2 regions of the Tessaracoccus flavescens genome follow, and region 2 is predicted to be linked to the other one. Evidence: predicted binding sites of a transcription regulator. Region 2 holds the regulator's gene; the other holds the start of a gene.

Region 1 (3,409 bases), 1.6 Mb from region 2:
TCCAGCAGTCGTGGGTCGAACGGGTAACATACGTCGATGCGTTCGCTGGCCCGGGTGAGTACGAGAAGGGCGAGGAGGGGTCGCCGGTTTTTGCTCTCGATCGTCTGCTTACCCACGACGCCCGCGCTCGAATGAACCTGTCCCGTGACCGGGTCACTCTGATCTTCATCGAGGGAAACGCAGCGCGGCACCGACACCTCTCCGAACTGCTGGTCCGCCGTTTCGGTCCGCTTGATGAGCTCCCCGTAAACGTAGTCGTCAAGCACGGCCGCGCCGAAGTTGACACCCTGCCGCTCTTGAATCAGGTCGGTGCGTGGGGCTCTCCTATCTTGGCCATATTCGACAGCTGGGGGAACGTCGGTGTTCCCTTGCACCACTTGGAGACCATCTCTTCCAACCCGGCGAGCGAGGTCATTGTCACGTTCGGGCCGAACTGGTTCAGCCGTCGGGAAAAGGAGGAGCCCCACTCCCTCGACCAGGTCTTCGGCGGTCCGCAGTACTGGTCTCCAAGCGACAAGTCCTTGGATCCGCAGGAGCGCTGGCGATCTTGGCTAGAGACGTACCGGGATGCGGTTCTCCGTGCCGGGTTCAAGTTCTGCATCCCGTTTCAGGTTCTCCCGAAGACCGGGCAACCGCTCAACCTAGTCTTCGGCACGGGCCATGAGCGCGCAGTAAGTGCGTTCAAGGACGCCATGTGGAAGGTGGACAGTTCAGACGGGATGCGGTTCTGCGACCCGCGGACGACTGTTGCGCGAGAGGCGGCCATGGCCGCAATTCGGCCGACGCTCTTCGAAGACGTCGATGCGCCGGATCCCGAGCTCCTCGCGTTCATCGCGGACAGTCTTCGGAGTGGACCGAAGACCCTGGAGGTCATCAGGGACTTTCTGTTACGTGAGACCGCGAGATGGTTGCCTAAACATGCTGCTGATGGGGTTCGCTACATGCATGATGAAGGCCGCATCGCACGGACGCCCGCAACGGGAAGGCTCACGAAGACAACCGTTCTGGAATTAGTAGTGTCTCAACCGGCTAGCCCGGGCATCTGATTCCATGTCCGACCGTCGAGTTCGCGCCCTCCGCTCTTGGACGTGGTTCCGCCCCATTGCTTGAAGAAGAATGGGGTTCGAGCCCTGACGCACTGATCGCGGATGTCCCGAATCCACTCGGGGTCCACGGGTCTTGCCTGAAAACCGCTCTCGCCGCCGGCGATCACCCAATCGATGCCTTCCAAGGGAAGATCCGGGAGCTCTGCCAGCAGCGGTTCGCAGGATAGGAAGCGAACCGCCGCGGGGACCTTGGCGAGATCATGGATCCTGTCGTAGTGATGCGGTGACTCGACGCTAACCCCCATCCACACGTTCGTCGGCCATTCAAGTTTCTCGGCAATCCTCGTGAGTCGGTGGGCCCGCTTAGTCAGCACCTGGTAGGTGTGATGGGGAGTTTCAGCCATCACGTCGAACACCTCCCGGATGAAGTCCATGGGCACTCGCGCGTGGAACAGGTCGCTCATCGAGTTCACGAACACCACCCGCGGACGCTTCCAGGTGTACGGGATCGCCAGGGCGTCAGGGTGAACCGTCACCCCGAAGCCCGGCCCGCTCGTGCGGGGATCCCCGTCGTTTTGGTACTTCGGGTTTCCCATCGCCTTGAGGCGTTTCGCGAGCGTGAGCGCGTAACAGTGGTCGCAGCCAGCCGAAACGCGGTCGCAGCCTGTCGTAGGGTTCCAGGTGGCCTCTGTCCACTCGATTGCGCTCTTATCGGCCATGGTGGCAGTCTAGCGGCTCGAACGTATGTTCTGTTTCTTTCCGCATCGCGTGTCCTCGCCTCGCGTTCCAAGCTGCCAACTGGCCCGCGGTCAACCCTGACGAGCAGGGGCTGGGGGAGGGCGGGGCCATCATAGGGTGAGCCTCCCCGTGGCGAGCATCAGCAAGCAGTTCGTCTCACGGGCGTCTTGCGGCCGACCCTGGGGCGTTTGCCCACGCCGACGTCAGCAGGGACGTCACGCTTATGGAAGACATCGAATGCGCCTGCAGGGGCTTCAGCCAGCCTGGCCACTGCTCATTTCGACCTGGTACTTGGCGTCGATGTCCTGAACGATGGCTTACGGCGCATCGTGGAGGCGCTCAACTCGATCGCCATGCCAGGAGCATGGCGTGATGTTGGTGGGGCTCACCGACATCACAAGTGGCACATGGAGCTACTGATCCCAGCGGGGATCGGGCTGGGCGTTTCCGGTTCGCGATCTGGTCAGCCGGCTCAGGGATGGTGGCGGTGATCCCCGGGACCGGAGCAGCGAGCGATGCTCGACGGGAGGAGTGGGCCTTGTCGCCCGGACCCGGTCCGGTGTCGTCCGGGGCCGACCCTGCCCGATCCGGGGCGCCGACACATGGCCGTGCAGGACCGGCAGCATCCCCGAGTCATCGGACTTGCCGGTCGAGGCAACCACGACCATCGGTGGGCCCCGGCCGTCGACGAGTTGGTGGATCTTGCTGGTCAACCCGCCCCGAGAACGAGAACGCACCCCGGCTGGTCGCAAGGGGGGCGGGTCAGGTCACTTGCATTGCCGGGCACGGTCCGGTGAGCCTTCCAAACCCTTTCTATGTCCACCGTCTCGAGGGCGGTCCTCATCGCTCGCAACGCATTGTCCGAATAGCGCAGCAATTTGGTCTTGCCCAACACGAATCGGTGTGAGAAGTGATCGTCGTTAGCGTCAAGACCCAAATGCCTCCTCAAGGCCGTCGCTTTGTTCCTCGAGACGCTGCACCTGTCTGCCAAGTCGTGGGGACCCATGTAGAACTTCTTCTCGAGATCCACGGTCCTGATGGCCGACACGTCGGCGCTCGCGTCATTGGTGTAGGTGACGGGAAGTCCACCCGACTTTACCATGCGCACCTCCACGGTGAGGCCTGAACCCTGAATGTCTGAGGAAAGACCCGACAGCTTGGGGAAAACCAGAGACCTCGACTTGCCATCACGAATTCCCTTGGCAACTCGGCGAACGTCCGCTTCGCTCACCTCCGCGGCGTCCGGGTCGGTGAATGATTCTGTGGCAAGGAGTGATCTAATCCGCGCCATAGCCTCTGCTGAAGCCCGCCGGCCGGGCTTCAGCAGGTCAGCAACACGCTGGAACTCGCGATCAACAAGAAGGTCGAGGCTCCGAGGTGGCTCAGCGCTGATAGGCAGAACCCGGATTGGAAGATGGTCGGCTAATCGCTCCCCAAAGGCCCTCGTGAGCAGTGCGTCGAACAGTGTTACGCCGGCTCGCACGTCCAAGTATAGGAGGCCCTCGTCTACCACGATATACCAATGCTGCTCAGCATCGCGAAGCGAGTCCAACACTCGGATTGTCCCTGCCTCCTCATCGCTCAGCTTCACGCCGTCCAGTTGCTGGCAAAGCCGTATCGCGCTT
Region 2 (3,409 bases):
CAGCCGGATCACCACGGCCGCCACAGATGAGTTGAGCCCTTCGCTGGTCGACCGGGTGGCGCGGCGGGCCCTCACGTGGCTCGACGACGACCTCGCCACCGATTTTCTCGAACAGTCCGATGCGCTGCGCGAGGCCCTCGACGAGTCGGAGCTGACCCGCATCACGGAGGCCTCCGCGCCGCTGCCCTACGCAGCAGCGGCCCTGCGCGACATCAGCCGCAAGGTGGTCAGCGTGCTAGGCAAGGTCACCGATGACCCCGAGCGGCAGCAGGCGACCTCGGCGGTCAAGGAGATCTTCGAGGTCGCAGGCCGGATCGCCTCCCTCGCCGACGCCGACGTCGTCTGGGTCACCCATTCCGAGATCATGGGGCGGGCCGCCTACGTGGCGCCGCTCAACGTCGCAGGCCTTCTGCGCAACCAGGTCTTCGGCGAGACCACCACCGTGCTGACCTCCGCCACGCTGTCGCTTGGCGGCTCCTTCGAGCCGGCGGCGGCCTCCGTCGGCCTGCGTGCCGTGGACAGGATCGAGCCCGAGGGAGAGCCCTCGGACGAGTTCGCCTGGCGGGGCATCGACGTCGGGTCGCCGTTCAACTACGCAAAGCAGGGCATCCTCTACGTCGCGAAGCGACTGCCTCCGCCCGGCCGGGACGGCATGAACGAGGAGACCCTCGCGGAGATCGCCCAGTTGATCTGGGCCGCCGGTGGGCGAACGCTCGGGCTCTTCGCATCACGCCGGGCGGCGGAGCAGGCCGCGGAGTACTGTCGCCGCGAGCTGCCCAAGCAGACGATCCTCGCCCAGGGGGATGCGCAACTCTCCGAGCTGACCCGCCGGTTCACGGCCGAGCCGGAGACCTCACTGTTCGGGACCATGTCGCTGTGGCAGGGGGTCGACGTCCCCGGCGAGACGTGCCAACTGGTGATCATCGACAAGATCCCGTTCCCGCGTCCGGACGATCCGCTTATGCAGGCGAGGAAGAAGTCGGTCGACGACGCCGGAGGCAACGGCTTCATGTCGGTGGCCGCGACCCATGCCGCGCTGCTGCTCGCGCAGGGTGCAGGACGGCTGATCCGCAGGTCGGAGGACAGGGGAGTGGTCGCCATGCTCGATCCGCGCCTGGTCACGGCGCGCTACGGATCGTTCCTGAAGGCGTCGCTTCCCGACTTCTGGATGACCACCGACGGCGACATCGCCGTGCGCGCGTTGCGCCGGCTACGGGGCGAGGAGTAGCGCTCAGAGCTTGCGCATCACCGCGACGACTTTGCCCATGATCTGGGCGTGGGTGCCGTCGATGGGGGAGTACAGCTCGTTGTGTGGGAGCAGCCACACCTGGCCGTCCTTCCGGCGGAACGTCTTGACCGTCGCCTCGTCATCGAGCAGAGCCGCGACGATGTCGCCGTTGACGGCGTCGTTCTGCCGCTTGACGACGACCCAGTCGCCGTCGCAGATGGCCGCCTCGATCATGGAGTCGCCCTTGACCTCCAGCATGAAGACCTCACCCTCACCCACGAGCTGCTTCGGCAGGGCGAAGACGTCGTCGATCTGCTGCTCGGCGAGGATCGGCCCTCCCGCCGCGATGCGGCCGAGGAGGGGAGCACTGACCGACCTGGGCGTCGAGTCGAAGTGCTGCGCCGGGTCCAGTTGCTCCTCGCCGGGGAACTGCACCACCACGGCGCGCGGACGGTTGGGGTCGCGCCGCAGGAAGCCCTTCTCCTCCAGCACCTTGAGTTGGTAGGCGACCGAGGAGGTGGAGGCGAGGCCTGCCCGGGTGGCGACCTCGCGGATGCTGGGCGGGTAGCCGTTCTCGTCGATGGACTCGCGGATCACCTGCAGGATCGCGATCTGCCTGGCGGTGAGCCCGTGCAGGTCCTCCGGCCCGTCGGGCAACGAGGTGACGTTGCCGAGTTCGGCTTCGAGCGAGGCATTGCTTGGGCGTCCGCGGCGTGGGGTCTTCTCGGCCATGCACACATGCTAGCGCCGATGGCGAACGTGTGTTCGAAATCCGGCCCGGCGTGTTCCCCGGTCAGAAATTGTCAGACCCGTCGTGTGGAGTGTGGTCAACAGCGCACGACACGCCGATCGAACGGGTGTTCCAATTTGGGCTGAGAGGCGCTAGAGTCATATTCGAACAGTTGTTCTAGGACGAGAGGAGTGGTCCCCATGACCGCCGCAGTTCGCTTCCAGGTTGTCGACGCCGGTGCGCGTCGTGTCGTCGCCGCGTCCCCGGCGGCTCGTCCAGAGCTCCGCCTTCCCCAGGCCCACCCCGTCCGCCCGCTGGCTGCGGGTCGGGTGGCGAAGGTCGCGTCGTGCGCCGCCGCACGGCGCGCGGTCAAGCCCTCGCCGCTGCTGGTGCTCAAGGTCGCGGTGGTCGGCCTGCTCGCCCTGGGTGGCGCGGTGGTCTCGGTGGGTCAGCTCGCGGCCGATTCCACTCCTGATCCGGCCCGCGAGTACGTCGCGGGTGACCCTGCCTGGGCGCACGTGCAGCCGTAGGCGGCCGCGGTTTCCGCTGCTGAAATTACCGGGCGTGTCGGTGTTGTCTCCCGACACGGGTCGACCTAGGATTCCTATATCTAGTGGTTGTGCCACTGTCGCCACACAATAACTTGTGGTTTTGATGGCGACGTGGCACCTTAGTAGCTCCACTGGGAATCACGAAGGTTGGTCGAGGAACAATGCACTGCCCGTTCTGCCGGCACGGCGACACCAAGGTGTCGGATTCGCGTGCCACCGAGGATGGCTCAGCCATCCGGCGCAGGCGTGCGTGCCCGATGTGTGAGCGCAAGTTCACCACCGTCGAACAGATCGTCCTGACCGTCGTGAAGCGCTCGGGCGTCGTCGAGGCGTTCAGCCGCGACAAGGTCATCCGTGGTGTCTCGAAGGCATGCAAGGGTCGTCCCGTGACGCCCGCGCAGCTCGCCTCCCTGGCGCAGCGGGTGGAGGAGTCGCTCCGGGCATCCGGTTTCGCCGAGATTCCGTCAGAGAAGATCGGTGTGGCCATCCTCGGCCCGCTCGAGGAACTGGACGCCGTCGCGTATCTCAGATTCGCGAGCGTCTACAAGAACTACGACTCGGTCGACGACTTCCAGCGGGAGATCGATGCGCTGCGGCTCGGCGCGACCGAGGCTGTGGCACCTAAGGGGCGAGAGGTCCTCGTAGGTGCCGCCAACCAGGAGCCACTGATCAGTTGACGGGTACGCCCGCCACCGGATTCACATCACCACACCGCAGAGGGGAAAGCATGACCGCCACAGCAGCGCGCAGCACGCGCCAGAAGAAGACAGAGGCAGGCAAGGGCCTCAAGATCGAGCGCGTCTTCACCACGAAGGGGGTGCACCCCTACGACGAGGTGGAGTGGGACCGCCGCGACGTGGTGCAGACCAACTGGAAGACGGGCGAGACCGTCTTCGAGCA

Evidence for each region. Region 2 encodes LexA, which represses DNA repair genes until DNA is damaged. Its sites were predicted from a motif close to TCGAACANNTGTTCGA; they were not measured.
Region 1: the regulator LexA is predicted to act here: its motif matches at 1,783-1,798, upstream of BW733_RS05270 (DUF5131 family protein).

The regions. Positions count from the first base shown of each region.
Region 1 covers NZ_CP019607.1:1,077,204-1,080,612, reverse strand. Annotated here, with positions in the region: gene BW733_RS05275 (three-Cys-motif partner protein TcmP) at 1-1,046, shown strand, start outside; gene BW733_RS05270 (DUF5131 family protein) at 1,022-1,765, opposite strand; gene BW733_RS05265 (DUF8611 domain-containing protein) at 2,494-3,409, opposite strand, start outside.
Region 2 covers NZ_CP019607.1:3,129,068-3,132,476, forward strand. Annotated here, with positions in the region: gene BW733_RS15180 (ATP-dependent DNA helicase) at 1-1,228, shown strand, start outside; gene lexA (transcriptional repressor LexA) at 1,232-1,960, opposite strand; gene BW733_RS15190 (hypothetical protein) at 2,159-2,488, shown strand; gene nrdR (transcriptional regulator NrdR) at 2,671-3,186, shown strand; gene BW733_RS15200 (vitamin B12-dependent ribonucleotide reductase) at 3,237-3,409, shown strand, end outside.